DNA from 3 places in the Niveibacterium microcysteis genome. Region 1 is predicted to be linked to each of the others. Evidence: predicted binding sites of a transcription regulator. Region 1 holds the regulator's gene; each other region holds the start of a gene.

Evidence for each region. The regulator FliA, encoded in region 1, starts transcription of late flagellar genes. The targets are predictions, from matches to a motif close to CTAAAGTTNNNNNNNNNNNNGCCGNTA.
Region 2: a site for FliA is predicted at 7,638-7,664, ahead of motA (flagellar motor stator protein MotA). Genes of this name have one in related genera too.
Region 3: a site for FliA is predicted at 8,669-8,695, ahead of JY500_RS07395 (GGDEF/EAL domain-containing response regulator). Genes of this name have one in related genera too.

The regions. Positions count from the first base shown of each region.
Region 1 covers NZ_CP071060.1:1,998,599-2,008,731, forward strand. The annotation lists gene flhA (flagellar biosynthesis protein FlhA) at 1-1,965, shown strand, start outside; gene flhF (flagellar biosynthesis GTPase FlhF) at 2,204-3,823, shown strand; gene JY500_RS09095 (MinD/ParA family ATP-binding protein) at 3,820-4,605, shown strand; gene JY500_RS09100 (RNA polymerase sigma factor FliA) at 4,730-5,485, shown strand; gene JY500_RS09105 (flagellar motor protein) at 5,500-6,240, shown strand; gene JY500_RS09110 (peptidylprolyl isomerase) at 6,576-7,052, shown strand; gene motD (flagellar motor protein MotD) at 7,192-8,019, shown strand; gene JY500_RS09120 (flagella synthesis protein FlgN) at 8,070-8,546, opposite strand; gene flgM (flagellar biosynthesis anti-sigma factor FlgM) at 8,575-8,880, opposite strand; gene flgA (flagellar basal body P-ring formation chaperone FlgA) at 9,029-9,730, opposite strand; gene flgB (flagellar basal body rod protein FlgB) at 9,943-10,133, shown strand, end outside.
Region 2 covers NZ_CP071060.1:2,911,190-2,921,322, reverse strand. The annotation lists gene JY500_RS13240 (TAXI family TRAP transporter solute-binding subunit) at 1-370, opposite strand, end outside; gene JY500_RS13235 (tRNA dihydrouridine synthase) at 477-1,445, shown strand; gene trmB (tRNA (guanine(46)-N(7))-methyltransferase TrmB) at 1,442-2,119, shown strand; gene JY500_RS13225 (YkgJ family cysteine cluster protein) at 2,120-2,464, shown strand; gene hpnE (hydroxysqualene dehydroxylase HpnE) at 2,469-3,797, opposite strand; gene JY500_RS13215 (NUDIX hydrolase) at 3,794-4,339, opposite strand; gene JY500_RS13210 (HDOD domain-containing protein) at 4,241-6,478, shown strand; gene flhD (flagellar transcriptional regulator FlhD) at 6,655-6,972, shown strand; gene flhC (flagellar transcriptional regulator FlhC) at 6,983-7,531, shown strand; gene motA (flagellar motor stator protein MotA) at 7,719-8,573, shown strand; gene motB (flagellar motor protein MotB) at 8,624-9,577, shown strand; gene JY500_RS13185 (methyl-accepting chemotaxis protein) at 9,596-10,133, shown strand, end outside.
Region 3 covers NZ_CP071060.1:1,612,364-1,622,496, reverse strand. The annotation lists gene JY500_RS07445 (non-ribosomal peptide synthetase) at 1-1,744, shown strand, start outside; gene JY500_RS07440 (TVP38/TMEM64 family protein) at 1,753-2,451, shown strand; gene adk (adenylate kinase) at 2,496-3,149, opposite strand; gene kdsB (3-deoxy-manno-octulosonate cytidylyltransferase) at 3,229-4,002, opposite strand; gene JY500_RS07425 (Trm112 family protein) at 4,005-4,187, opposite strand; gene lpxK (tetraacyldisaccharide 4'-kinase) at 4,168-5,178, opposite strand; gene JY500_RS07415 (ExbD/TolR family protein) at 5,181-5,603, opposite strand; gene JY500_RS07410 (MotA/TolQ/ExbB proton channel family protein) at 5,622-6,227, opposite strand; gene xseA (exodeoxyribonuclease VII large subunit) at 6,528-7,925, shown strand; gene JY500_RS07400 (superoxide dismutase) at 7,960-8,547, shown strand; gene JY500_RS07395 (GGDEF/EAL domain-containing response regulator) at 8,725-10,133, shown strand, end outside.

The DNA of each region.
Region 1 (10,133 bases):
CTGTTGTTTACCTTCAACCTGGCCGTCGCGGTGATGGTGCTGCTGGTCGGCATGTACACCCGCAAGCCCTTGGATTTCTCGGCCTTTCCAACGGTGCTGCTTACCACCACCTTGCTGCGACTTTCCTTGAACGTTGCGTCAACGCGGGTCGTGCTGCTGGAAGGGCATACCGGCCCGGACGCCGCCGGCAAGGTGATCGAGGCGTTTGGTCACTTCCTGGTTGGCGGCAACACGGCCGTGGGCATCATCGTGTTCATCATCCTCACGGTGATCAACTTTGTCGTGATCACCAAGGGCGCCGGGCGGATCGCCGAGGTGGGGGCACGCTTCACCCTTGATGCGATGCCGGGCAAGCAGATGGCGATCGACGCCGATCTGAATGCCGGCCTGATCGACGACAAGGAAGCGAAACGTCGTCGCTCTGAAATCAGCCAGGAGGCGGATTTCTACGGTGCGATGGACGGTGCGTCCAAGTTTGTTCGCGGCGACGCGGTCGCCGGCATCCTGATCATGGTGATCAACGTGTTCGGTGGCCTCATCGTCGGCATCGTTCAGCACGATTTGTCGGCCGCCGAGGCCGGCAAGGTCTACACGCTGCTGGCGATCGGTGATGGCCTCGTCGCCCAGTTGCCAGCGCTGGTGATCTCGGTTGCCGCCGGTATGGTGGTGTCGCGCGTGGGTGACGACCAGGACGTTGGTGCCCAAGTCGTCGGGCAGGTCTTCACCAACCCGACGGTGATGGTGCTGACCGCGGCCATCCTGGGCCTGATGGGCCTGATTCCGGGCATGCCGAACTTCGTCTTCCTGCTGCTTGCCTCCGCCTTCGGCTGGGGCGCTTGGCACCTGACCAAGAAGGCCAAGGCGGATGCCGAGGCGGCCGAATCGTTCGCAGCCCCGACGCCGACTGCGCCGACCGAATCCAACGAGGCAAGCTGGGCCGACGTAACGCCGGTTGACGTGCTGGGGCTCGAAGTGGGCTACCGCTTGATCCCGATGGTCGACAAGGGGCAGGACGGCGAACTGCTGCGCCGCATCCGCGGTTTGCGCAAGAAGTTTGCACAGGACGTCGGCTTCCTGGCTGCGCCGGTGCACATCCGCGACAACCTGGAGCTGCGCCCCAACGCTTATCGAATCACTCTCAAGGGGGTCGAGATCGGCACTGGCGATGCCTACCCCGGCATGTATCTGGCGATCAACCCTGGTCGGGTCAGCGGCCCGCTGCCTGGCAACCAGACGCGCGACCCGGCGTTCGGCCTGCCCGCGATCTGGATCGAGGCGGGGCTGCGCGAACAGGCGCACGCGATGGGCTACACCGTGGTGGACGCCAGCACGGTTGTCGCGACGCATCTGAACCACGTGATCATTGGCCATTCGGCAGATCTGCTCGGGCGGACGGAGACGCAGTCGCTACTCGATCACATCGCAAAGGATTCGCCCAAGCTGGTCGAGGATCTGGTGCCCAAGCTCATGCCGCTGCATGTGCTGCAGCGGGTGTTGCAGTACCTGCTGGAAGAGGGCGTCAACATCCGCGACATGCGCACGATCATCGAGACGCTGGCGGAGCAGGCTACCCGCACCCAGGACCCGATGGAACTCGCCGCGCGCGTGCGCACCGCGCTCGGCCGAGCGATCGTGCAGCAGATGTTCCCCGGAGGCGTCGAACTGCAAGTCATGGCGCTGGACCCGACGCTCGAACGCCTGCTGCTGCAGGCCATGCAATCGGGCGGCGGCGAAGGGGTGTTGGAGCCCAACCTCGCCGACAACCTCATGCGCGAAGCGGCGGGGGCGGCGCAACGGCAGGAGGATCTCGGCCTGCCGCCGGTGCTGCTGGTGCCCAACCAACTGCGCTGGCTGCTTGCGCGCTTCCTGCGCCGTGCGGTGCCGAACATGCGGGTGCTCGCCAATTCCGAAGTGCCGGAGTCGCGCAACATCCGCGTCACCGCGATCATCGGTGGTAAGGGGTGATCCGATTCTCGGCTTTTCGATGGCGCCTGCGGGCGCCATTTTTCATTGCGGCAAGCCATGCGGCAGAAATGGCCGGTTTTTCCCGGCGTGTTCTGCCGCTCACTACCCGGTGTGGCGGCGAATAATCGGCCCCAGGCAATGCCAGATGCGTCCTTCGTGGGTGGAATGGCACTTGCTGATACGGGATAGATGATTCGCGGCCCTTGCCGCGCAAGGCAAGCAGCACCGGAGGCTCACGATGATCAACGTCAAGCGTTACTACGGCCGCACCGCCCGCGACGCGCTTCGGCTCGTCAAGGAAGAACTCGGCAACGACGCCGTGGTGCTTTCCAACCGGGCGGTTGATGGTGGCGTCGAGATCCTGGCGCTGCCGAGCGAAGAGGTCGGCGCCGTGCAAGCCGGTATTCGCGCGCAGACGCGCGCCGCCGCTGCGCCGCCCGCGCCGGCACCGACGGCTGCGCCGATCCGGGTCGAGCCGCCGCAACCGCGCGCCGCTGCGCCGCGCATGCAGGCGCCGGCGAGCGACGATGCTGATTTCCGAGTCAGCCTCAGCACCCGTGTCGCCCGTGCAGGCGGGGGTGACGTATCGCTCAATCAAGGCCTGGCCGAGGGCGTGCCACATGCGGTGAGCGATCCGCACGCCCAGATCCGCCCCTTCATTCCGCCGCGGGTTGACCGCTACGGTCGCCCGGAAGAACCACCGCTGGAGCGCACGACGCCGCCCGAGAACCCCTGGGCGCAACGCGCAGAGTTGCGGGCCGAGGCAGCTGACAGTTATCCGCGCCCGACGCGCCCCGCGAGCGCCCCAGCTGCGCGGCGCGACCGCCAGGCGGAAGAACAGGCTGCGGAGCTGGCCCGCCAGGCCGCTGAGGCGGCTGCGGCCGAGAAGGTGCGTGCGCTGGAAGCTGCCAACGCCAAGATGGCCGACGAAATGGGTGCGATCCGCGGCATGATCGAACGCCAGCTGGCCGGGTTCGCCTGGGGTGAGCTCACCCGCGGGGCGCCGGTGCGCGCGCAGATTATGAGCGAACTGCTGGAAGCGGGTTTTTCCGCACAGCTCTCACGCGAGCTGACCGAGGTGGTGCCGGTCGATGTCAGCGCGGATCAGGCGCGCAGCCTGGTTCGCAACCAGATCGGGCGCCGCATGCTGACGCTCGAATCCGAGGCTGATCTGATCGAGCGCGGCGGTGTCTATGCGCTCGTGGGGCCCACCGGTGTGGGCAAGACGACGACCGCAGCCAAGCTTGCCGCACGCTGCGTGGTGCGCCACGGCGCCGATCGCCTTGCGCTGATCACCACTGACGGCTACCGGATCGGCGCGCACGAGCAGCTGCGCATTTACGGTCGCATCCTTGGCGTGCAAGTTCATACGGTGCGCGATGCGTCCGAACTTCGCCGCACACTCCAGGATCTCGCGGGCAAGCACATGGTGCTGATCGACACGATCGGCATGAGCCAGCGCGACAAGATGGTTGCCGAGCAGGCCGCGATGCTATCGGGCGCTGGCCATGTTCGCCGGCTGTTGCTGCTGAATGCGACGAGCCGCGGCGATACGCTGGAAGATGTGGTGCGCGCCTACGAGGGCCCGGATCTCGCCGGTTGCATCCTGAGCAAGACCGACGAGGCCGCATCGCTGGCGCCGGCGCTTGACGTGGTGATCCGCCACGAACTGCGTGCCTACTACATTGCAAACGGCCAGCGCGTGCCGGAAGACCTGCATCTGCCAAATCGTGCGTGGCTGACGCACCGTGCGCTGCGCGAACTGGCGCCTGATTCGCCTTTCCGTCTGACGCCCGAAGATGCCGGCCTGCTCAGCTCGGCCCCACGCAACCGCGACAACGACGGAGCGCGCGCATGAAACCCGGATTCGAGGATCAGGCTGCTGGCTTGCGTCGCCTGCTGCGCCGCGCGCCACCTCAAGTGGTCGCGGTGAGCGCCTTCGGTGCCGGTGCGATGCATTGGCTGGCGGGGCAGGCGCTGACGCGCGCACAAGGCGGCCGCCAGGTAACGGTGTTCGACGAGATGGCAAGCTGCGGCAACCTCGCCGACGCGCTCGGCGCTGCGGCGCGTTTCGATCTCTTGCAGGCGGTGGAGCGCCATGTATCGCTTGAGGCTGCGCGCGTCGAGGCCGGGCCGGGGCTGTCGCTGTATTCGTCGGCGCGCCTGGCACGGGCCCTGAATGGCGCCGACCGGGTGTTGAGCGAGCGTTTCGCCGAAACCTGCCGCGCCTTGCAGCGTGGCTGCGATCTCTGGTTGATCCACGCACGGGCCGACGAGCGCCGTAGCCTCTCGCCGCTCGCCAGTGCGGCGCACCGGATGGTTGTCGTGGTCGACGGCTCGCCGCGGGCGATCACCGAAGCCTACGCGCTGATCAAGCATTTGGATGGTGGTCCTTGGCCGCAGATCGACCTGGCTCTGGCAAATCCCCGTGACCAGGACGAGGCAGAGGCCCTGTTGGCCAACCTGATCCTGGTCGGGCATCGGCAAACGAGCCTCGCGCTGCGTCGCGTGAAGGGATTGGATGCTTGTGCGGCAGCCGCCGCGGCAGCATCTGACACTACGACGGACGGCGTGTTTCTGGATCGTGTTCTCGGCTTGGCGCGGCGAAGGCAGCGCACCTCGATGGCGCTGGCGCTGTGAGCCAGAAGAAAAAATCCTGAAATAGGGCTCAATTTCCCTCTCAGGCGGCCGATAGTGTGAGTAGTGACGGCAGGGAGGCTTCGTCCGAAGCCTCGAACGAGACCGTAGAAGAGAGAGTCACACGATGTACACCGCATCGGGAACGCTAGACAAGAACCAACTCGTCACGCAGTACGTTCCACTGGTGAAGCGAATTGCGTATCACCTGATGGCCAAACTGCCGGCGAGCGTGCAGGTTGAAGACATCATCCAGAACGGCATGCTGGGTTTGCTCGACGCGATCGGGCGTTACGAAGAGGGCCTGGGTGCCCAGTTCGAAACCTATGCGGTCCAACGTATCCGCGGCGCCATGCTCGATGGCCTGCGCGAAAACGACTGGCTGCCGCGCAGCCTGCGCCGCGAGATGCGCCGCATCGAAGGCGCGATCCACCAGCTTGAACAACGCCACGGCCGCCAGCCGACCGAGAAGGAACTGGCCGAAACGCTTGGCATGACGCTGGCCGACTATCAGAAGATGCTGCAGGAAGCGCGCGGCTATCAACTGGTCTACTTCGAGGATTTCAGCGACGAGGAGGAAGAAGACTTCCTCGAGCGCCATGTCGCCGGCAATGAGGCGGATCCGCTCGACATGCTGGAAGACAAGAAGATGCGCGAATCGCTGATCAAGGCGATCGACGATCTGCCCGAGCGCGAGAAGATGGTGATGGGTCTGTACTACGAGGAAGACCTGAACCTGCGCGAGATTGGCGAAGTGCTCGGCGTTTCCGAATCGCGCGTCTGTCAGTTGCACAGCCAGGCGATCGCACGCCTGCGCTCGCGCATCTCGGGCCAGGTGCGTAGCCATGCAGCCAGTGCGCGCGGACGCCGCGCGTCGATCTGAGCGGAGCGCGCGCCGTGGATAAGATCAGCATCCTCGGCCTGTTTGTCGGCTTGACGGCTATCGTCGGCGGGCAGGTGCTCGAAGGCGGCCACATCGGCTCACTGGTCCAGCCCACGGCTTTCCTGATCGTGATTGGCGGAACGCTCGGCGCGGTGATGCTGCAAAGCCCATTCACGGTGTTTCGCCAGGGGCTTCGGATGGGCGCTTGGATCTTCGTGCCTCCGGTTCCGCCGTTTCGCCGTGTCATCGAGCAAATCGTTTCCTGGAGTGGTATCGCACGCAAGGAAGGCCTGCTGGCGCTGGAAGGGCAGGCGATGGGGCTGAAAGACAGCTTTGCCGCCAAGGGCTTACAGCTGCTCGTCGATGGTGTCGAACCGGAACGGCTTCGCGAGGTGCTCGAAGTCGAAATCGGCGCCTGGGAGCAGCAGATGAAAACCAGTGCCAAGGTGTGGGAGGCCGCAGGTGGTTATGCGCCGACCATCGGTATCCTGGGTGCGGTGATGGGTCTCATCCATGTGATGGAGAACCTTTCTGACCCTTCAAAGCTTGGCGCGGGCATTGCGGTGGCCTTCGTGGCGACGATCTATGGCGTCGGCTCGGCGAACCTGATCTTTCTGCCGATCGCGAAAAAGCTTCAGGCGCACATCGCGCAACTCGTCGCAGTGCGCGAAATGCTGGTCGATGGCCTGGTTGGCATCGCCCATGGCGATAATCCGCGCATTATCGAAAGCCGCTTGCAGGGCTACGTTACGTGAACATTTGCATGAGTGTTCTGGCACGCAGTCGTGTCGCGGGCACGTAACCGCAGGTCGATCGCACTTTTCTTTGGGTGATAATGGCCGTCTGGTGCCGATGTGTGCTGGGTGCCTGACCTTGTCCCCGACCTTAGTTAAACACTCTGATGACCACAAAACTCTCGCTGGCAAAATCAATCTCTGCGTTCTTCCTCCTTTCGGTCCTGTCAGCGTGTGGGGGCGGAGGGGATTCGGCCGGCGACAATTCGTCGAACCAGCCCACAACTCCGCCCGCAACGTCTTGTAGTGACGCCGGGGTTGCAGCTTCGAACTCAAGTGCATTTCCGACTGTATGTATGCTTACCAGCAGCGGAGAAATGGTGTTTGAGCTCTACCCTGCGAAGGCTCCAGCTACCGTCGACAATTTCCTGAAGTATGTGGCGGCGGGTTTCTATTCCGATACGGCGATTCACCGGATCGTGCCTTCGTTTGTCTTTCAAGGTGGCGGCTACACCAGCGATCTGAAGGCTAAAGCACCGCTCTACGCGCCGATCGTGCTGGAGAGCAACAATGGTTTGAGCAATGTTCGCGGTACCTTGGCGATGGCTCGGACTGATCAGCCCAATTCAGCGACCTCGCAGTTCTTCGTCAATACAGCCGATAACCTTGCCCTCAACTATGACCCGTCTGTAGTTGTGGCGAACGGCTATGCGGTGTTCGGAAAGATCATCTCTGGTGTCGCGGTGATGGATCGTATCGGAGTCAGCTTGAGCGACGCCTCCGGCGTACCTATTGCCGGTATCCGGGTCTATTGGGTCAAACAGCTCAAATAATTAGCGAGTTTGGGAAATAGACATCGAACGGGTCGCCGTCTGGCGGCCCGTTTTTCTGTGGCGCATTGAGTTCGCGAGCATCAGGAATCGGGCGGGCCTGCCGTTAATTGGCTAACAACTGAAACTTTGGACCTTAGCCATGGCCGGTCGTCGCAAGCATGAGGAAGAGCACGAGAATCACGAGCGGTGGCTCGTCTCGTACGCAGATTTCATTACGCTGCTTTTTGCGTTCTTCGTGGTGATGTACGCGTTGAGCTCGATCAACGAGGGCAAGTACCGGGTGCTCTCGAACTCGCTTGTGAGCGCTTTCCGTAATGTGACGACGAACGCCGACGGCATGCAGATCGTGCCGCGCGCGTCGATTGCGGGGGCGGTGCCGCAGCAGGCGAAAGTGCAAAAGTCGCCCGCCGAGAGCGAGGCGCGGGTGCAGGCGCGTCAGCAGATGCACAGCATGGCGGAACAGGTCCGGCGCGTGTTGGAACCGCTGGTGCGCGGCGGCCAGGTGTCCGTGAATGAGGGCGCACATGGCATCTCGATCGAGATCAATGCCAGTGCGCTGTTCAATCCGGGTGAGGCCTACCTTGGGAGCGACGCGGTGCGTGCGCTGCGTGCCGTGGGTGAGGTCTTGGCACAGGGCGACTTCCCGATCCGCGTCGAGGGGCATTCCGACAACATTCCGATCGCGACCGCAGCGTTTGCGTCGAACTGGGAACTATCGTCGGTGCGCGCGAGCTCGGTGGTGCGCTTGTTCATCGATACCGGTGTCGACGCGCGTCGGCTTACGGTGGCGGGCTACGCAGATCAGCGACCGATCGCGGATAACAGCACAGCCGACGGACGCCAGCGCAACCGCCGGGTCAGCATTCATGTGGAATCAATGTTGCCGCCCAGCGCCGAAACGCCGGCGGTGGGGCCGGTGACACCCAATCCGGGTGGCGCGGCGCTTGGCGCTACGTTGCCGGAATGACTTGATCGTTCAGAGGGCCGAAAGGCCGGTCAGCAGGCTGGCTGGCCGGTTCATGCTTGGCCGAAGAGCCGACCGCCTGGGCGCGTTGAGGTGATGCCGCCGGCGTCGTAGAGGCTCGGGCCGGTGCTCGCGAGCAGCACGCTCATCGCTTGCTGGTTGGCGCGCAGCTGGTCACGGATGAACTCGCCATTGCGCAAATTGAGTTGCTGCGCACGTGCGGCGAGGTCGAGATAGTGCCGCCATGCACGCTGGGTTTGTTCGGGAAGCTGCGCGGTGAATTCGGCCATTTGGCTGGCCCGCGCGTCAATGCCGGATCGACTGAGCAGCAGCGCCCTTGCGTTCTCCGCTTGTTGCAACTGACGTACGGCAGCGGTTTTGTCTTCCGCCAAGCCCAGCAGGGCTTCGACCTGGCCGGTGACAAGCAACTCGTGCTCGTCTTCCAGCAGGCGCACAAACCGCTCCAGCTGGCCGGAAACTTCAGCCAGCAGAGCGGAAAACTGGGCTTGGAGCAGGGCGGTCGGGTTCAAGCGCTATGCAGACTTGTCATGCGCGCCGTCAAGCTTGGCGCGGCTGGGACTGCAGCATCTGACGGACGCTTTCGATCAAGCCATCGGCCACCTTTTCCGGATTGACACGGAAACGGCCGTCGGAGATTGCTTGCTTGAGCTCGCTCACCTTCGCGGCATCGACTTCAGGCACGCCGGCGAGCGTACCTTCCAGTTGCTGCAAACGCGATGCCAAGGGTGATACGTCGACCTTGGAACCCGCGTCGGCGCTGGGTTTTGCCGCGCTCTCGCGAGTGCCTCGCGCCTTCACGTCGCCGGCATTGCCGACGGACTTATACGAACCTTCGATCTTCATGATGTCGCTCCTGTTTTCGCCTGTTCGAACACCTTGCGGGCAGGAGCATGCTCCGTTTGCAGGGTCTTCTTCGGCTTGTTGTCAGGTTTAACGGCGCTATCTCACGGAACTTTAACCATTTTTCATCATTGCGCCGACGCGCTGCGTGTTACTGGCCGACATCGACCCGGCCGCCCGAGCGAGCGATGCCTTGGAGTACGCGGCCAGAGTCGAGCCGGACCTGAACCGGCTGCCCGTCCGCGGCGGCAGTGAGGGCAATGCCTTCGTTGCCCACCTGGAAGCCCGGCCCATGGGATATGACCTGAACCCGCTGGCCGCGTTCCACTGCTTGCACCACCAGAAGCTGGTTGCTGCGTAGCGCAGTGCCACCGGGTACCGCCTGCCGCAACGTCCGCCCGACCGCTTGGTCCGGGCGGGTGAGGGTGCCTGGCGGCAAAGCCGCGACGTCGCCGCGACGAACTTCCCAGTCCTGGGCGCCGAGTACGCTGCCGGCGGCAAGCGGGTGGGCCGCAACCAGGTAGTCGTCCTCAACCCGCACCCGCGCGGGAATGAACAGCGTCCAGGCCGGCTGTGGACAGCGCACGCCCACGGTGGTGTGTCCCCAGGCGCGCTGGCCGCTCGGCAAGAAGGCTTGCGGCGCATCGCAGGGTTTCGCGTTGCGGGGGATCGCAGCGTCGGCGATCTCGACTGTCACGGCGCCGCTGTTGCGCGATGCCTCGCGCATCAGAAACTGGGTCACCGCTTCGCGCAGGGCCGCCTGCGCAGCGCTTGACGGTGTATCCGTTCGGGCCGGTGAAGCGAGCAGCAGCAAGGCGGTGAGCAGGATGGTTCGGACTGGCTTCGCGAGCATGGCGCGATTGTCACACGGGTCGCGTTTGCCGTGATGGCGGCAAGGCTTGCCGGCAGCGGCGGCAGCATGCGCACGAATTGCCGCCTGAATCGGGGTCTTTTCGGCGCAAGGCCGCGAGGCGGCTGCGCTGAGAATGCTGGCACGGAAGCTGCAAAGGGATAGGCGGGTGTTTCGGACCGCTTCCCGCAGACCGGGCCACCAGGAGATTTGCGATGACCATGACCGCTCTAGACCGCCACCTTGGGTTCCAGCAAGCCGCGCTGAACACGCGGGCGTATCGCCAGGAGTTGCTCGCGGCCAACATCGCAAACGCCGATACCCCGCACTACAAGGCGCGGGACATTGATTTCAAGGAGGCGCTCATGGGCGCACTGGATGGCAAGGTCAAACCGCTCGCGCTGAC
Region 2 (10,133 bases), 910 kb from region 1:
AGACGGGCTCGTAGTACATCGCGCCGAGCGTGACGAGATCCTCCGACTCAGGCTCGTGCAGCACGCCGCCCTGCAGAAAGCCGACATCGGCTGTGCCGTCGACGCCTTTGAGTCGACGCAGGTTTTCAATCGTGCCGCTGGATGGCTTGAGGATCAGCTTGACCCCCTGACGCGCGAGGATCTCGCGATAACGCTCTGCGTAGAGCGCATAGGCACCACCCGAGGCGCCGGTGGTCATGGTCAGCGTTCGCGGTGGGAGTGGTGCGAGGTAATGGAGCAGGACGAGGATCGCGGCGAGGCAGGCGAGCGTGCCGCCAATCAACCACAGCGCGAGTTGGCGGTGCGGATGGGTGTCGTCGTGTTTTTCCATGTGCGTGAGCCTAAGCGCCGCGCTTGCAACATGTCCAGTCTGTGCGGGGCGGCTCCGGTAGAATGCGCGACCCCCAAGCAACGCCCTTTGTTTTCAGGAATTCATGATTCGCCTGCTCTTGGCCCCGATGGAGGGGATGGTCGACGATGTGATGCGCGATGTTTTGACGCGTCCGGGCGGCTACGACCACTGCGTGACCGAGTTCGTGCGGATCTCCGGATCGCTGCTGCCGGCGCGCTGCTATACGCGAATCAGCCCCGAACTTGAAAACGGCGGGCGTACCTACGCCGGAACCCCGGTGCGGGTTCAATTGCTCGGTTCCGACCCCGCTTGCATGGCTGACAACGCAGCGCGCCTTGCCAGCCTGGCTCCGCCCGGGATTGATCTGAACTTTGGCTGCCCTGCGCCGACGGTAAATCGCCATCGCGGCGGGGCTGCGCTGCTCGATGAGCCGGAGCTGCTCTTCCAGATTGCCGCGGCGGTCCGAGCGGTGGTGCCGAGGAGCATTCCCTTCACCGCAAAGATGCGCCTCGGCATTCAGGATGCCTCGCGCGCCGAGGAGTGTGCCCGCGCGCTCGCCGACGGGGGGGTCGATGAGCTGGTAATCCATGCCCGCACGAAAGAAGATCGCTACAAGCCGCCAGCGTACTGGAGTGAGATTGCACGGATCGCCGAGCGGGTTGCGGTGCCGATCGTTGCCAATGGTGAAGTCTGGACCGTAGAGGATTGGGCGCGCTGCCGGGCAGAGAGCGGCTGCGTGGATGTGATGCTGGGCCGCGGCGCAGTGGCGGACCCGTTCCTTGCGCGGCGTATTCGCGGCGAGGCGCCGCCCAGCCTTGATGCGTGCTGGGCGGAGTTGCTCGAGTTGCTGGCGTTGTATTGGCGGCGCGTGCTGATCAAGCTGGATGCCCGTCATGCACCGGGACGCATCAAGCAATGGTTGCATCTGCTGGAACGCAATTACCCCCAAGCCAAGCGTTTGCTGGCGGAAGTGCGTCCGCTGCGCGACGCTGATCTGGTGGCGGACGTGATGCGCAATCACGGCGTGCCGATTGCGGTGGGAGTGGCAGGCTGATGTATGCCAATTCGCGCGACATCCGGTCCGCGCAGGACGATGTCCATTCCGGCCTGGCGCGTTTGCTCGACCGGCACCTGGCTGCGCCGTTCACCCGCCCCGTATCACCCGCGACACAAGAGGCCTACGCGGCGGTGATGGCGGGTTGGGATCGCCAGCGGCCGTTGCTGCTGGATGCCGGTTGCGGTGTGGGTTGGAGCACGCTGGCGCTGGCGCGGGCGTATCCCGAACATTTCGTGATGGGCGTCGATCAATCTTCCGATCGCATCGAGCGCGGAAAACCGGGTGAAGTACCGCCCAATGCGGTGTTTGTTCGTGCCGATCTGGTCGATTTCTGGCGCTTGTTGCTGGCCGACGGCATCCGGCTCGATCGGCATTTTCTTCTATACCCGAATCCGTGGCCGAAGATCGGTCACCTGGCCCGTCGCTGGCACGGCCACGCCGTTTTCCCCGACATGCTGGCGCTCGGTGGCACGCTTGAACTACGCACCAACTGGCGCATTTATGCGGACGAGTTTGCGTGGGCGGTGGCGCGAGTCAGTGGCCGGAACGCGCCGGTTTCCACGTTCGAGACTGAAACGCCGCTGACGCCCTTCGAGCGCAAGTATCGTGATTCGGGGCAAACCCTCTGGCGCTACGTCGTCGACCTGAACACGCAATCAGCAGGAGCCTGAATGGACCTTTGTCAGAGCTGCGGCGCTTGCTGCGCCGCGTTCCGCGTCAGCTTCCATGTGTCCGAACGTGACGATGAGCCGGGCGGTACGGTGCCCGAGGCTTTGGCCGATGAAGAAACTGCGACGACCTGCCGTATGCGTGGCACCGACCGATCGCCGCCTCGTTGCGTGGCCCTGGTTGGCAAGGTCGGCGAGGCGGTGCGTTGCGGCATCTATGAGCTGCGTCCTGGGCCATGTCGCGAGTTTGCGCCGCACGGCGTCTTCGGCGTGCTGAATGCTGCCTGCAACCAGGCGCGCGCACGCCACGGGCTGGCGCCTCTGCCAGACCCGGTGTTCCGGCCCTGAATGATCAGTCGAGCTTGAAGAGGGTGGGCTGCGCCACACCCACCGAGCGGAAGATCGTCCGGGCTGCCTGGAGGCCGGAGCGAACCGCGCCCTCGAGCGTGGCGGGATAGTCGGACGCCACGTAGTCACCGGCCAGGTAGAGCTGCTTGACCGGTGTCATCGTGATCGGCCGGAACGCGCCGGGCTCGCACGCAAAGGTTGCGCGCTTCTCGGTGATGACCTGAGCCCACTTGGGCGCTGGCAGACGGGCGGAATCGGTGGCGAAGAGGCGCTCGATATCCTGATGGGCGCGAAGTGCGATTTCCTCGCGGCTCAATTCAGTGCCTGCGGCGCTCACGACGCCCGCGAGCAGGCCATCCGGGCCACCAAGTTGCCCGCGGTCGAACACCCACTGCAGTAGCCCGTCATCGAGGCCAATCATCGGCCGTGCCAGCCGGATCGCCGGATCGTAAGCAAGGTAGGCCGTGGTGATGGCTTCGTGGCGCATGGCGTCGAGCTGATTGCGCAGGCGCTCCATCTCGCTGAATTCTGCGGTGAGTCCGGACACCTGCCACGGGGCTGTCGCCAGCACGACATGGCTGTAGCGCCCGTCAAAGGGGTCGCCTTCCAGGCTGAAGCCGTGTTCGGTTCGCGCGATGCCGCGGATCTTCGTCATCGTGTGCACGTTCTGCCCTTTGCGGGACAGGTAGAGCACAGCCGGCACAGGGAGCAGCTCGGTCAGGTCGATGCGCGGAATCAATACCTCCGACGCGCTTGCAGAAGCCGCAACGCTGTCGCGCAACACATTGGCGAAAACCTGGGCGGAGGCGCGTTCGGCGGGTGTGTTCAGCGCCGCGACGCAGAGCGGCTCCCACACCAGTCGGCGGAGTGTGGGTGTTTGCGCGGTGCGATCGAGAAGCGTACTGACGGTGACGTCTTCGGTGAGCACGAAGCGGATGCGCTTGAGGTGTGACAGCAATCGCGCTGCTGCGCGACGATCGGCCCAGCTCAGACCCTTTGCTCTCAGCAGGCCGACCGCGAGATGGAAGGGGGCGGGCAAATCCGCGGCCTGCAGATCAAGAACGCCCGGAATGTGAATGAAGAACGGCCTCGAATAAAGGCGCTTCGGGCTTACGCCAAGCAGTCGCAGCATCCGGAGCGTCTCGGTGTAGGCGCCGATCAGGATGTGCTGGCCGTTGTCGATGCGCCAACCGTCCTTTTCCACCACGCGGGCTCGCCCGCCCAGCGTTGCGCTGCCTTCGAAAACCGATACGCGGATGTCGGCGCGCGCGAGCTCAACCGCGCAGGACAGGCCGGCCCAGCCGCCGCCGATGATTGCAACGTGCGGCGTCATGCGGGCGTCGTAGGGGCAGGGATGTCGGCGACGTGAAAGCGGTACTGCCCCTTGCGGCGATCCTCGAAGTAAAGGCGCAGCGTCATCGCGACAGAGCGGAAGGCGAGTTCGTCCCAAGGGATTTCATGCTCGGCGAAGAGGCGGGTCTCAAGCGACTCCTCTCCGGGCCGGAAGTCGAGATCCAGCAAGCGTGCGCGGTACAGGATATGGACCTGGCTGATGTGCGCGACGTTGATCAGCGAATACATGTCGCCGACATCGATTCGCGCGCAGGCTTCTTCGGCAGTTTCTCTGGCCGCCGCTTGCGCAGTGGTTTCGTCGTTTTCCATGAAGCCAGCGGGCAGCGTCCACTTGCCATAGCGGGGCTCGATGGCGCGGCGGCACAGCAGGATGCGGTCTTCCCACTCGGGAATGGCGCCGACGACCATCTTCGGGTTGCTGTAATGGATCGTCCCGCAGGCATCGCAGACGTGCCGGGGCAGCGTGTCGCCGGGAGGGATCCGGTGCGCGACCGGGGCGCCGCATTGGGAGCAGAAGTTCATGGCCTGGTTTTCAGGAGGGGCGCGAGCAGCGGCGATTGTAAACCAGGGCTGGTGCGGGGCGGCGCAGCGTTTGCGAGAGCAGCCCTAAAGTTCTGCGAGTGCCGGTCGTTAATCGAGCGAATGCAGCAAAAAGACGCTTACATGACTGGTAATGCTTCCCTGAACGGTCTCTCAAAGCTTGAGCGTCTGCGTGCGACTGGTAATCTGCCGTCGCCTAAAGGTGTTGCGCTCGCGATCATGCGGGCCACGCAAGGCGACGATATTTCGATCGCCGAGCTGGGTCGCATCATCAAGACCGACCCCGCTTTCGTCGGGCGCCTGATCAAGGCCGCGAACGGCCATCTTGGCTACGGCCGCCATCCGATCGCCTCGGTGCAGGATGCGCTGATGGTGCTCGGCATGCCTGCGGTGCGGGCGCTGGCGCTCGGCTTCTCGCTGCTGTCGAGCCATCGCAGTGGGGCATGCCAGAGCTTTGACTACGAGGGTTTCTGGGCTTCCTCCCTCATGCGCGCCACGGCGATGCAGGCGATCACGCTGCGTACGCGTGCGGCACCTGCGGACGAGGCCTATTGCGTCGGTTTGCTGTCGCGTATCGGCGAGCTGGCGATGGCCACCTTGTATCCAGAGCAGTACGGCGACCTGCTGCGCCTGAGTGCAGCCGGTTCCGATGAGCTGGTGGCGCGCGAGCAGGCCGCGTTCGCGCTCGATCACCGTGAGCTGTCCGGTCTGATGCTTGCAGATTGGGGCATGCCGCGTACCTTCGCGCAGGTGGTAGCAGTGCATGGGCAGCCGGAACATGCCTGGCCGGCGGATGATTCGCGTGAGGCGACGCTGTGTCGGTCGCTGGCCTTGGCTGCTGAGCTTGGGCGCCTCTGCGAGACCGAGCGGAGCGAACATGCCCGGCGGGTGCCGTCTATCGTCGCGCTGGCTTCAAGCCTGCAGATTGATGGCGCCGAATTGAATGAAACCTGCGACGCCGCGATTCGCGATTGGTCGGAGTGGTCGTCGCTGCTGCAACTAGCCCCCGTCCAGATTGACGCTTTTTCGAGCCTCGTCGAGCGCAGTGCAGTGGCCGCGCCGGAGCCTGTGACGCAGGCGGCTCCCGCTGTGGCGGCCCCAACGGATGTTGCCGTGCCGCCACCGGCAAAACGCCATATGCGGGTACTGGTGGTTGAGTCTGACGCTGCGGTGAGGGCCTCGATTCGTACGCTGCTCCACGACGCCGGCCATGAAGTCCATGAGGTCGACACGATCGCGCAGGCGGCCGAGGCGGCGATCCTGACGCAGCCGCATTTGATGATCGTCGAGTGGTCCTTGTCCGACGGCAGCGGCCTGAAGCTTGTAGAGCGGCTGCGGCAGACGCGCGTCGGGCGCAGCATCTACGTGCTGGTGCTGACCAGCCATGAGAACGAACAGCGTTTGGTCGAAGCCTTCGAATGTGGCGTGGATGACTTCATTACCAAGCCGATCAACGGCCGCGTGCTGCTGGCGCGTATGCGCGCCGGGTTGCGTGTGGTGAAGCTGCATGAAGAGATCGAGCGCGATCGCGAGGAGATCCGCCATTTCGCGTCGGAATTGGCAGTCTCGAATCGCCGCTTGCAGGATGTCGCGCTGACCGATGTGCTGACGGCACTGCCGAACCGGCGCTACTTCATCGATCGCGTCGAGCAGGAGTGGTCGGCCGCTTCGCGCAGCCAGCGCCCGATGGTTTGCATGGCGATCGAAGTGGATGGCTTGGCCCAGATCCGCTCGACCTACGGTCAGATGATTGGCGACGCGGTGGTCAAGCATGTTGGCAGTGTCCTGAAGCAGGCCCTTCGCACCCACGATGTGTTGGCGCGAACAGACGACGGCGTGTTTTCGGTGTTGTGTCCCGACACCGATGTGCAGGGTGCGGGCCTTGTTGCCGAGCGTCTGCGTCAGCAAGTGGAGGCAACGCCGTTCCGGGTTGATCGGCTCCAGCTTCGAATTGCTGTCCAGATCGGGTTGGCGCAGCGGAATTCGTCGATGAGTGCACCTGAAACCCTCATCAGCGAGGCCTCAAGTGAACTTTCTGCCTCAAAGGGCGCTGTTGCCGGCACAGGCCGGGCGGCCGGTTTTGCTCTTTTTTCGGAGCGAGAGGGTGTTGTAACGCCTTGATTGTTTGAGGTTTGTTTCCGATTTTTGCGCCGTGTAGGTGAAATTCCTACATGGCGCTGGTCGTTTTCGCCTACGCGATTATCCGAAATCGCCCGACTCAAGTTTCCTGAGTGCCGTTGGTACTGTTGCTTCCACACGATAAGTCGCCAAAAAGGCGACGGACTGAGGAGGTCACCATGCGCACGGCAAACTTGGCGGAAGAGATCCGCGAACTGAATCTGTCCTACCTGATGCTGGCCCAGCGACTGCTGCTGGAAGACCGGCAGGCGGGCATGTTCCGCCTGGGTGTGGGTGAAGACGCGGCCGATGTGCTCGAGTCGCTCTCTCCGGCGCAGATTCTGCGCATGTCGAGCTCGGGCATGATGCTATGCCAGGTCCGCTTCGACGAGCGCCTGCTGCTCGAACTGCTCGCCAACCACGAGCGCGAGCCCGCAGTTGCAAGCATTCACGCCGCAATCCTGGCGGCCAGCCGCCCGGTCGAAAACCTCGCCTGAGGGTCGCGCCATGGCAACCCGAAGCGTGGTGCAGGATGCGATCGATACCCAGAGTGCGATCGAGATGATTCGCATGGGGGCGCGCATGCAGATGCTGGAGGCGGAGACCTCCTTGTCGCGCGAGCGGTTGCTGCGCCTCTACAAGGAAGTGCGCGGCGAATCGCCGCCGAAGGGCATGCTGCCGTTCTCGACCGACTGGTTCATGACCTGGCAACAGAACATTCATGCTTCGCTGTTCATGGGGTTTCATCGGTTTCTGCAAGAGCATGGCGGGCAACGCGGACTTGAGTCGGTGCTCTCGGCCTATCGCTTGTACATCGCCCACTGCGAAGAGCACGATCTTGAGCGCGTCTTGAGCCTGACGCGCGCCTGGACGCTGATCCGTTTTTTTGACGCGCACATGTTGCAACTCGCCGGCTGCACTCGCTGTGGTGGCCGCTACGTTGCGCACGCCTACGACCCGACGCACGACTACGTCTGTGGGCTGTGCAACGTACCCTCGCGTGCGGGCAAGACCCGCCGCGCCGCCGCCCAAAGCGACGCCAGTCTGACCGGCTGACCTCCTCCTTGCTCAGCAAGGAGCTGCGCCGTCGGCACGCAAGTGCCGACGGCTTTTTTTGCGCCGTAGGGCCCGCGAAATCGGCTGTTGCAGTGCAGCGCGGGTGCTCAAGTTTCTCTTGGCGCCGCCGTTACAGGCTCAGTCGGGTGCTGAAACACGGATGTTTCTGTAGGAAGGGCAGAAGGCAATGTTCCTGATCATTGGCTACGTGATCATCCTCGCCGCGTCAGTCGGCACATATGCGATCCACGGCAGCCTTGCGGCGTTGTGGGTCCCCACCGAGTACATCGCAATCCTCGGTTTGATGATTGGCGGCCTTGTGGCCGGCAATAGTCTCAAGACCATCAAGTCGGTCGCCGGGGCCGTTCCAGGCGTATTCAAGGGATCGCCTTACAACAAGGCGATGTACGTTGATTTGCTCGCGATGCTCTATGAGATCCTCGCCAAGGTGCGCAAGGAAGGGTTGATGTCGATCGAGAACGACATCGAAAACCCCGAGAGCAGCGCGATCTTTGGCAAGTACCCGAGCGTCACTGGTGATCACCATGCGATGGAGTTCCTGACCGACTATCTGCGCATGATGGTCGGCGGCAACCTCAATGCCTTCGAGATCGAAAACCTGATGGACATGGAGATCGAGACCCACCATCAGGAGGCACACACACCGGTGCACGCGGTGACCAAAATGGCCGACGGCGTTCCGGCCTTCGGTATCGTCGTCGCGGTGATGGGCGTGGTGAACGTGATGGGCTCGGTCGGTCAGCCGCCTGCGGTGCTCGGCAAGATGATCGGCGGCGCGCTCGTCGGTACCTTCCTCGGCATCCTGCTTTCCTACGGTTTCGTTGGTCCGCTGGCTGGCCAGATGGAACAGAAGATGGAAGAGGGCGGAAAGATCTTCCAGTGCATCAAGGTGGTACTGCTCGCAAGCATGAACGGCTATGCGCCGCAGGTCGCCATCGAATTTGGCCGTAAGGTGTTGTTCTCGACGGACCGCCCCGGCTTCAAGGAACTCGAAGACGAGATCAAGAGCCGCAAGAAGTAAGCACGGGCTTTGACCAGCCGGACCAAGTGACTACTCGCCTATCTGACTAAATGGCCGAAGCTACCCAACAACCAATTGTCATCAAGCGCATCAAGAAGGGCGGCGGTGGTGCGCATGGCGGTGCATGGAAGATCGCGTACGCGGACTTCGTCACCGCGATGATGGCTTTCTTCCTGCTGATGTGGCTGCTGGGTTCAACCACCGAGGGCGACCTAAAAGGCATCTCGGATTACTTTCAGGCACCGGTCAAGATGTCCGCACAGGGCGGGCGGGGGACCGGCGATGCGACATCGGTGATCCCCGGCGGCGGCAACGACCTCACCAAATCGGTCGGCCAAGTGGCCAACGCCGACTACGACCAGCCGAAGAAGCGTCTGCGCCAACCTAAGCTCATGCCGGCCGATAACGAGGCAATCGAGCGCGCGCGTTTCGAGGAAGTGAAACAGAAGCTCGAAGCGATGATCGAGGCGTCACCAGTGCTGCGCCCGTTCGCCAAACAACTGCTGCTCGACATCACGTCGGAAGGTCTGCGGATCCAGATCGTCGACGAGAAGAACCGGCCAATGTTCGATAGCGGTGGGGCGACGCTCAAGCCCTACACCCGCGAGATCCTGCACGCGGTTGCACAGACGCTTAACGAGGTCGGCAACCGCATCAGCGTATCCGGCCATACCGATGCCACCCAGTACGCCGGGGGCGACCGCGGCTTTGGCAACTGGGAACTCTCCGCCGATCGCGCCAATGCCTGCCGGCGCGAACTGGTCTTTGGCGGGCTGACTGATGACCGGGTGGCGCGCGTGGTGGGCCTCGCCGCGACGATTCCACTCAAAGCCGAAGATCCGTACGACCCGATCAACCGCCGGATCAGCATCGTGGTGCTGAACAAGCGCGCTGAGGAGCAACTCGCAACGGCAGGTCGCACGCTGGAGGTCAGCGGCGCGGCACCGACTGCCAGTGATGTCGGGCGCGAAATGGACGGCAACGCAGTAAGGCCGGCGCAGTAAGCGGAGACAGAGGCCAACATGAAGTTCAGCAAACGATCTGCAATGAGCGTCGGTGCGGGCCTGAGCGTAGTGGCGACGGTGCTTGCATGGTGGTTTGCGTGGCCTGGTCTTGCCGCGGCTCTCGTGGCGGCAGCGCCATGGGCAATCTGTGTCGCCCTGATTGAGGCTGGCGAGGAGCGGGGTGCCGTGAGGCAAGTCGAGCCCGTGGCTGGCCCATTGCCCTCCAGTTTGGGTGATGCCGGCAACAGTGCCGCCGCGCAACTCGACGCGGTTCGTGGCGAGGTCGAGCGGATCCGCAGCCTGCTGCAGGACGCGATCCAGAAGCTGGGTGACAGCTTCAACGGTATGCATACCCATACCCTTGCACAGCGAGAGATCGCCTTGCAGATCACGGCGCAAGGTTCGGACGACGTGGCGCATCAGGATGGCTTCGACCGTTTTGTCAGCAACACCTCAACGGTGATGCAACGCATCGTTGATAGCGTGATCGAGAACAGTCGGATCGCGATGGAGTTGGTTGAACTGACCGAGACGATTTCGAAACGCGCGACCGATG
Region 3 (10,133 bases), 390 kb from region 1:
ACGCCACGGCGTTACGTTCACGAGCTTCGTGCCATCCACGCTGCGGCGCTTCGTCGATGCCGCCGGCGGGCTGCCGCGCCTGCAATTGCGTTTTGCGTGTTGCGGTGGCGACGTTCTGCCGCCAGCACTGGCACAACGTTTCCGCGAGACCTGCGGCGCACGGCTCTACAACGTCTACGGCCCCACGGAAGCCTGCATCTTCGCGACGGCCTGGCCCTGCAGCGCGTCGGACGGCGACGGCGCACTGCCTGTCGGACACCCGGTCGACGACACACGCATTTACGTGCTGGACGATGCGGGACGCCCTGCGCCCTTCGGCTGCCAGGGCGACATCTGGATTGGCGGCAACACGATCGCTCGCGGCTACCTCAACCGGCCGGATCTGGACGCTGATGCTTTTGCAGCCGACCCATTCCGCACCACCGGACGCATGTATCGCACCGGCGACCGCGGCTGGCTCACGACGGATGGCACGCTGCACTTCGCCGGCCGCAGCGACCGCCAGATCAAACTGCGCGGCTATCGCATCGAACCAGCCGAAATCGAAGCCGCGCTGCTCGCGGTAGGCGGCGTGAATCAAGCGGCCGTACGCCTTGTCGACGCGGATCACAAGCCGCGCCTGCATGCCTGGGTCGCAGCCGACGGGCAGGACACAGCTGCACTCAACCGCCATCTGCGCAGCCACCTGCCCGACTACATGCTGCCAGCCGGCATCACGATCCTCGCCACCCTTCCGCTCAACAGCACCGGCAAGGTCGATTACGCCGCGCTACCGGAACCGGCCAGCCCGAACCACGGCGACACCATCCGCCAGCCGCGCACAGTGCTGGAGCGCGATCTGCTCCGGCTGTGGGAGGCCGGGTTGAAGATGCACGGGATCGGGATCGATGACGACTTCTTCGAACTCGGCGGCGACTCGCTTGCGGCGGTCGACATCCTGGCCGGCGTTCAACGCCTGACGGGCAAGTCTGCCTCGCTGCTGATGCTGACTGAAAACCCCAGCGTCGCGCTGCTCGCCGAGGCGCTGCAGGATGAGGCAGGCCCGACGCGCCTGATGCTGCCGCTCGGCCAGCAGAGTGGCCGCATCACCCTGTATGTCGCCGCGTCGGGGCATGGCGACCTGATGCGCATGCAAGCGCTGGCACGAGCGCTGGGCCCGGAGATCAACCTGTTCATGCTGCAGCCGCCCACCTCCGGCAAACTCGCCGACATGGCCGACCTCGCAGCGCAGTACGCAGACAAGATCGCCCAGCATGCGCGTCAGCCGGTGATGCTGGCGGGTTTCTCGGTTGGCGGCATTGCTGCGCTGGAAACCGCGCGTACGCTGCAGGCGCGCGGCGTGACGGTACGCGGGCTGGTGCTAATCGACACCGTCTATCCGGGCCCGCTGCTGCGTCGCCCGCGCTTCTGGCGGCTGCTCGCGTGGCTGACGCGCAGCCTGTACGTGCAGGAACTCAGCATGAACGGCCGACGCCTCGGCGCAATGTTCGCCGACACCGGCCTGGTGGCCCAGGTCATGGCCCTCCACGACTACCGGCCGCAGGCCTTTGCGGGCCGCAGCTGCCTGATCAAATCGTCTGGTCTGGCGAACTGGGATCGTTGGCTGTTCCGACCCTGGCTGCGTCTCGGCCAAGGCGCGTTGGCAACGCGCGAGATCGCCGGGCTGCACGGCTCGGTTTTCGAAGTCGGCCATGTGGAAGCCCTCGCCGCCGCGCTACGCGCCGAACTTGGCGAACCCGATTGAGCGCACCGATGCACGACGGCCCCACCGAGGCACACCACGCGCGTTTGCGCCATCGCCGCCGCGGCTTCTTTCTGGCAATCGCGGCGGTCATCGGGCTAGCGCTGGCATGGCAACTCACGCCACTGCGCGACACGCTGGACCTCAATCGCATGGTGGCCGGTCTTCGCCAGCTCGGTCAGCAACTTGGCCCGGCCGCAGCCGTCGGCAGCTTCGCGCTGGCTTGCGTGATCGCTGTGCCGCTGTCGATTCTGATGCTCGTTTGCGCGCTGGCGTTCGGGCCGACGCTCGGCATCGTGTATGGCATCTGCGGTGCGAGCCTCGGCGCCGCGCTGAGCTTCCTGTTCGGTCGCTGGCTCGGGCAGGAGGCGATCAGCCGCGTGGCCGGCCCGCGCGTGCGCTACATCAGCCAGCGCTTGGGGCATCGCGGCGTGCTCAGCTCAATCGCGCTGCGGCTGGTGCCCGTGGCGCCCTTTGCGTTGGTGAACATGGTGGCCGGAGCAAGCACGATCCGCCTGCGCGACTTCCTCTTCGGCAGCGCGATCGGCATGTTGCCGCTGGTATTGGTGAGTGCTGTGTTCGCCGAGCAGATCGTGAACGCCGCAACACGACCCGGTTGGCTGACGCTGCTGTTTGTCGGGATCACGCTGGCGCTGGTGGTGGGTGGCAGCGCGGTGTTGCGCCGGTGGTGGCGCGAGGCGGAAGACTGAGATGAGAACGGCGCGACCCTTGCCGGGTCGCGCCGGATTGCCAATCAGGCCAATGCTTCAAGTGCGCGCGTGGTGATCGCGTCCACACTGCCCTGGCCAGAGATCATGCGGTACTTCGGCGCCTTGGCATCCCCCGTCGCCGCCCAGTCGCTGTAGTACTTCACCAGCGGCGCGGTCTGCGAGTGGTAGACCTCGAGGCGCTTCTTGACGGTTTCCTCGCGGTCGTCGTCGCGCTGCACCAGCGGTTCGCCGGTCACGTCGTCCTTGCCTTCCACCTTGGGCGGGTTGAACACCACATGGTAGGTACGGCCCGAGGCAAGGTGAGCACGGCGCCCGCTCATGCGGGTGACGATCTCGGAATCTGGCACATCGATCTGCAGCACGAAGTCGAGCGCCACGCCCGAGCTCTTGAGCGCTTCGGCCTGCGGAATCGTGCGCGGGAAGCCGTCGAACAGGTAGCCCTTGGCGCAGTCCGGCTGGGCGAGACGTTCCTTGACGAGGCCGATGATCAGATCATCCGATACCAGCTGACCGGCATCCATCACCTGCTTGGCGGCAAGGCCCAGCGGCGTGCCTTCCTTGATCGCGGCGCGCAGCATGTCGCCGGTCGAGATCTGCGGGATGCCATATTTTTCGGTGATGAACTTGGCTTGGGTACCCTTGCCCGCACCCGGCGGGCCCAACAGAATCAGACGCATCTCCCCTTCTCCTGATATGTGTGGCGGCAATCACCAGTATCGGCTGCCGCGCTTACCCTGAACTTACCGCCCCGGCCAACTAACCGGCGGCAGATTCGAAATGGGCCCGCACGCGGGCCAGGTCTTCGGGCGTGTCCACGCCGGCCGGCGGCGCCGACGCAAGCGTGATCACGCGGATCCGGTAGCCATGCCACAGCGCACGCAACTGCTCGAGCATCTCGATCGATTCGAGCGGCGACGGCGCCAAAGCGGCGTAGCGGCGCAGAAAGGACACCCGATAGGCGTAGAGCCCGACGTGGCGCAGCGCGCCGAGTTCGACCGGCAAGACACTGCGGTCGCGGGCAAAGGCATCGCGTGCCCACGGGATCGGTGCCCGCGAAAAGCTCATCGCATTGCCGGCCGCATCGCACACCACTTTGACCACCGCCGGGTTGAAGAACTCTTCGGCATCATGGATCGGGTGCGCGGCGGTCGCGATCGCGGCATCCGGATCGTCAGCCAATGCCTGCGCCACCGCTGCAACGACGGCCGGGTCAATCAGCGGCTCGTCGCCCTGCACGTTGACGACGATCGTCTCGTCCGGCCAGCCGAGCGTCTCGACCACTTCTGCCAGACGGTCGGTGCCACTCGGATGCTCGGGCCGTGTCATCAGCACCTTGCCGCCGCAAGCACGCACCGCCGACTCCACATCGGCGTGATCGGTCGCCACCCAGACCGACTCGGCACCAGAGGCCTGTGCACGCTCCATCACGCGCACCACCATCGGCTTGCCGGCGATGTCGGCCAGCGGCTTGCCCGGCAAACGAGTTGACGCGTAGCGCGCCGGCACCACGGCCTGGAAAGGCGCTGCCATGTTCAGGCGCTCGCCTCGTCGTCGCCCAAGGCGCGGGCCTCGTCTTCAAGCATCACCGGGATGCCGTCGCGCACCGGGTAAGCAACCCGGCAGGGCTTGCAGACCAGTTCGTTGGCCGCCTTGCGGAACTCGAGCGGCCCCTTGCACAGCGGGCAGACCAGGATTTCAAGCAGTTTTGCATCCATTCAAACGCTCCAGTACGCGCTCCAGCGCCCCTTCCCTGATGTCGGCATCCACCGGCAGCACCCAGGTTTCGCGTGGCGCAAAAGCTTGCAATTTTATCGCATCCTTCTCGGTCACCACGAGCGCATCGGCGTCGCGCAGCGCAACGTCATCTGCCGTGAACGGGTGGTGATCGGCGAAGGCCTCTTCAGCCACCGGGTGGAGGCCGAAATCGTGCAGGGTCGAAAAGAAACGCTCGGGCCGGCCGATGCCGGCCAGCGCGCGCAGCTTCAATCCGGAAAATTCGCCCGGCGAACGCCGTTGGCGCGGGTCCGCCAGTCGGTAGAAGGCCGTCGGCCACAGGCGCATCGAATACACCGGTGCCGGAGGGCACTTGGCCCGCACCGCCGGTGGCATATCGCCGTGCGCCAAAACCAGGTGAGCCTGCGCCAAACGCTTCACCGGCTCGCGCAATGGCCCCGCCGGCAGCATCAGGCGGTTGCCCATCTGGTGCGCATCAACCACGACGATCTCGACGTCGCGCTTCAGACGGTAGTGCTGCAGACCGTCGTCCGTCACAATCACATCGACTTCCGGGTGCGCTTCGCGCAAGGCCCGCGCGGCGGCAACCCGGTCGCGCCCGATCCAAACCGGGCAGCGCGAGCGCCGCGCCAGCAGCACCGGCTCATCGCCGCAGACTGCGGGATCGCTGTCGGGCTCGACGCCTTGCACGCCTTCGGCGCTGCCACCATAGCCCCGGCTCACGACAGCTGGCCGAAAACCCGCTGCGCGCAAGTGCTCGACGAGCCAGATCACGACCGGCGTCTTGCCACTGCCGCCCACCGCGATGTTGCCGACAACCACGACCGGCACACCGACCGCATAGCTGCGCAGCCAGCCGAGGCGGAACATCGCGCACCGACACGCAACGACAGCACGGAACAGGAGCGAGAGCGGAAAGAGAAACGCCGCGGGGACGCCGCGGCGTTTCCAGAAGCCTGGAGCAGAACGCACGGTCAGTTCTGGCTGGCCTGCGTGGCGAAGGTGATCTGCGGCAGATCGGCAGCCTGCGCGGCCTGCATCACGTCGATCACCGCCTGATGCGGTGTCTTGGCATCGGCGTTGATGATCACGACCGGCTCCTTCTCGCTCTGCGGACGCGCACGACGCAAGGCATCGGCGATCGCGGCAGGCTCACGGCTGCTGACGGGCACACGATTGACGATCACATCCCCTACCGCCGTGACGATCACGTCGATCTCGTTCGGCACGCTCTTGGCGGCCGGCGCAGCGGCGGTCGGCAGGTTGATCTCGAGCCCCGAAAACTTCGAGTAGGTCGTCGTGAGCATCAGGAAGATGATGATCACGAGCATCACGTCGATCAGCGGGATCAGATTGATCTCGACGTCCTCAGTACGACGTCCGCGGCGAAAGTTCATCTGGAGACTCCGGGCCGCTCAGCGGCGCTCGCCGTGCAGCACTTCCACCAGCTTGATCGCCTGCTGTTCCATCTCGACGACAAAATCGTCGACCTGGGCGCGGAAGTGGCGATAGGCGATCAGCGACGGAATCGCGATGATCAGGCCGAAACCGGTGTTGTAGAGCGCCACCGAGATACCGTGCGCCAGTTGCTGCGGGTTGGTACCACCCGGCGACGTGGAGCCGAAGATCTCGATCATGCCGATCACGGTACCGAACAGGCCCATCAGCGGCGTGACGGTGGAAATCGTGCCCAGGGTCGTGAGGAAACGGCCCAGCTCATGCGCCACGGCACCGCCGGCCTCTTCGATCGACTCCTTCATCACGTCGCGCGAAGCCTTGGCGTTCTTGAGCCCGGCGGCAAGCACGCGGCCCAGCGGCGAGTGGTTCGCCACCCGCAACACCAGCTCATCGGTGATGCCGCCCTGACGGAGATCGCCAATGATCTTGTCGACCAGCCCGACAGGGACAATTTTGCTGCGACGCAGCGCGACGACCCGTTCAAGGATCAAAGCAAGGGCGATGACGGACGCCACGATCAGGAAGTAGATCGGCCAACCGGCAGCCTGAATGATCGCCAACACGTGTGCAGCTCCTTTAGATGCGGGGGATATCGCGAAGCATGGGACTTTAGCGCGGCGGCATGGCGACCGGCAAGCCGGACGACAGTGCACACAATCCACAGATTCTGTGGATAAGTCGGTGGATTGCCGTCGTGACAGCGCGCTAAGTCACCGTCCCACAAGGGATTTTTCTGCTCCGATGCAAAATGAAGCTATGATGAAAGATCATATTTTTCAGTAACTTACAAGCCCTGATTGCCGATTCGTCGATCTGCCGCACGAATTGCCCTGCAAGCAGCGCGGGATGTGGATTCCGCTAGAATGGAGCCAATGTTTACGCGCCCTGACGCCCCATTTCGCCCCGCAGACGAAGCCCTGGCCGTGTCGGAATTTGTCCGACACGCGCGGCGCGTGCTTGAGGGCGCATTTCCGCTCGGCTGGATCAGCGGCGAAGTGGCCAACCTCACCCGAGCGGCATCGGGGCACCTCTACTTCACGTTACGGGACAGTGCAGCACAGGTGCGCTGCGTGATGTATCGATCGCGCGCCCAGTTGCTGCCGTTCCGCCTTGAGGAAGGCCTCCAGGTCGACGTACGCGCGCTCACCACGCTCTACGAACCGCGCGGCGAGTTTCAATTGCAGGTGGAAGGCATACGTCAGGCGGGGCGCGGTGGCCTTTTCGAGGCTTTTCTGCGGCTCAAGGAGCGTTTGGCCGCCGAGGGCCTGTTCGACGAAGCGCGCAAGCGCCCCCTGCCGCCAATGCCGCGCGGGATCGGCATCGTCACGTCGACTGCCGGCGCGGCCCTGCACGATGTGCTGGTCGCGCTTGAGCGCCGCGCACCACATCTGCCGGTAGTGATCTATCCCAGCCCAGTTCAGGGTGCCGACGCGGGCGGGCGCCTTGCCGCCGCAGTTGCCGAAGCAGGCGCCCGCGCGTCGGCCGACGGTATCGACGTTTTGCTGGTATGCCGTGGCGGTGGCAGCCTTGAAGACTTGTGGGCCTTCAACGACGAGCAACTGGTGCGCGCAATCGTACGCAGCCCGATTCCGGTGATTTGCGGCGTCGGCCACGAAACAGACTTTACGCTCGCCGACTTTGCGGCCGACCTTCGCGCGGCAACACCGACGGCGGCCGCTGAACTGGCCAGCGCCGGGCTGATGCTGGCGGCACAGCGGCTGAGCCGCCATCGCGATGCGCTGCGACGGCTCGCCCTGCGCAGGGTCGAAAGCGCCTATGAAACCCTCGACCGCGCCCGCCTGAGACTGCGCCATCCTCGCGAACGGTTGGCGCGACAACGGGATCGCGTCGCAGCCCTCGCGCCTCGGCTTGACCGCGCCGCGGCACTGCGGATCGAAAGGCTTCGCGCGCGCTGTGGCTTGCTCGGGCAACGGCTCGGCCATGCACTGCCGGACCCCGCAGCCAAGCGAATCGTCGTCGAGCGACTTGGGCAAGCACTTTCCGCCAGCTTTGACCGCCGGCTGACAGGTAGCCAACGCCAGCTCGACGCGCTGCGCGCCCAATTGGGTCAGCTCAACCCCGATGCCGTGCTGGCGCGCGGCTACGCAATCGTGCGCGACGAGCAAGGCCGGGTCGTGCGTGACGCCGCCGGGCTGATGCCGGGCGATCTGATCGATGTGCAAACGCGCGACGCGCAAATTGCAGCACGGATCGAGACCCTTTCCGCGAAAGGGTCGAAACCCGGGCCCCAGCACGACTAGAATTCGACTTCCAACCCACAGGAGCACACAAAAAATGGAACATACGCTGCCCGCTCTGCCCTACGCGAAAGACGCACTGGTCCCGCACATCTCGGTCGAGACCTTTGACTATCACTACGCCAAGCACCACCAGGCCTATGTGACCAACCTGAACAACCTGATCAAGGGCACCGAATTCGAAGCCCTCGACCTGGAAGCCATCGTGAAGAAGGCGCCGGCTGGTGGCGTCTACAACAACGCCGCGCAGGTGTGGAACCACACCTTCTTCTGGAATTCGATGAAGCCGAACGGCGGCGGCGCCCCGAGCGGCAAGCTCGCCGAAGCGATCAATGCCAAGTTCGGCAGCTTCGACGCTTTCAAGGAAGCCTTCACCAAGAGCGCAGTCGGCAACTTCGGTTCCGGCTGGACCTGGCTGGTGAAGAAGGCTGACGGCTCGGTCGACATCGTGAACATGGGCCCGGCAGGCACGCCGCTGACCACGGGCGACACCGCGCTGCTGACGATCGACGTGTGGGAGCACGCCTACTACATCGACTACCGCAACGCACGCCCGAAGTTCGTTGAGGTGTTCCTCAACAACCTCGCAAACTGGGACTTCGCCGCCGCCAACTTCGGCGCCTGACCCCGGTAACAACGCCGGGCCTGCGGGCCCGGCGCGCCCTCAACCCGGGCCCAACAGCGTCGCACGCGCAAGGCAGGTAGTATTGCGCGTCTGGCAACAACCCCCTTCACGGCAGATTCCCCTACAGTCCGGGAACGAAATGCCGTAATCGCGAGAATCGGGGGCGCGACGTCGGCCATGCCTGTGGCCGGAACGACACGGGAGATCAAGGTGAGCGAGGCGCAGAACCAGCCGGACGACGAACTGGAGTTCATAGACGACGAGCCGGAAGCCGGAAGCGCGACGGGCCACGAGAGCCTGCGCAAGTCCTGGCGGGTGCTGATCGTCGACGATGATCCGGATGTCCACAGCACGACCGTCCTTGCCCTGCGCAACACGCAGATCCTGCATCGACCGCTGCACTTCCTGCACACCTACTCGGCAAGCCAGACCCGCGAGCTGTTGCAGCACGAGCACGACATTGCGGTGATCTTGCTCGACGTGGTGATGGAGAACGAAGACGCCGGCCTGCGTCTCGTGAAAACCATCCGTGAAGACCACGGCATGAACGAAACGCGGATCATCCTGCGCACCGGGCAGCCCGGATATGCGCCAGAGATCGACGCGATCCGCGACTACGACATCAACGACTACAAGACCAAGTCCGAACTCACCCGCAACAAGCTCTACACGACGCTGACGGCCGCGATCCGCTCCTACGAGCAGATCCGCACCATCAACGCAAGCCGGCGTGGCCTCGACATGATCGTGCAGGCTAGCGCCGAACTGATGGCGCTGCACGGCGTGCGCAACTTTGCCGCTGGCGTGATCACGCAGATCGCCGCGTTGCTGGGCTTGGCGCCCGAAGGCTTGGTGTGTGCGCAGGAAAGCAGTACCAGTGTCGACGCCGGCAGCGACGAAGTCACGGTGATCGCCGCGGCAGGCCGCTATGCGGACCTGATCAACCGGCCGCTCGATGCAATCAACGACCCGGAAATCCGTGCCGCGCTGACGCGCTGCCTGCATGATCAGCGCAACCTCTACGATGGTCCGGGCACGACGCTGTTCTTTCAGGGCAATGCGCACCGCGATGTGGCGGCTTACCTGGATACGCGCGAAACGCTGGACGACATCGACCGTCGGCTGCTTGAAGTCTTCTGTACCAACATCGCTGTCGGCTTCGACAATGCGGCGCTGTTCTCGCGGCTGCACAGCTTTGCGTACTACGACCAGCTCTCGCGGCTGCCGAACCGGATCCACTTCATCACGCAGATCGACCGGCGCCTCGCCACGCACGACCATGCAGACCAGATCCTGGCGCTGGTGGACCTCGATCACTTCGCCGAAACCAACGACGCGCTCGGTCACCGCTTCGGCGACCAGTTGCTGCAGGAAGTTGCTGCGCGACTCAAGCAGGCGGTCGGCGATCAGGTGGTGGTGGCACGTGTTTCGGGCGACACGTTCGGCCTCCTCGGGCCAACCTCGCAGCTCTCGCCCAGCTACATCATGGGGCTGTTCAACGACCCCTTCGTGATCGACGGGCAAGAGCTCATGGTATCGATCACCTGTGGCGTGCTGAGCCTCTCCGACGCGGGCTCAAGCGGTGG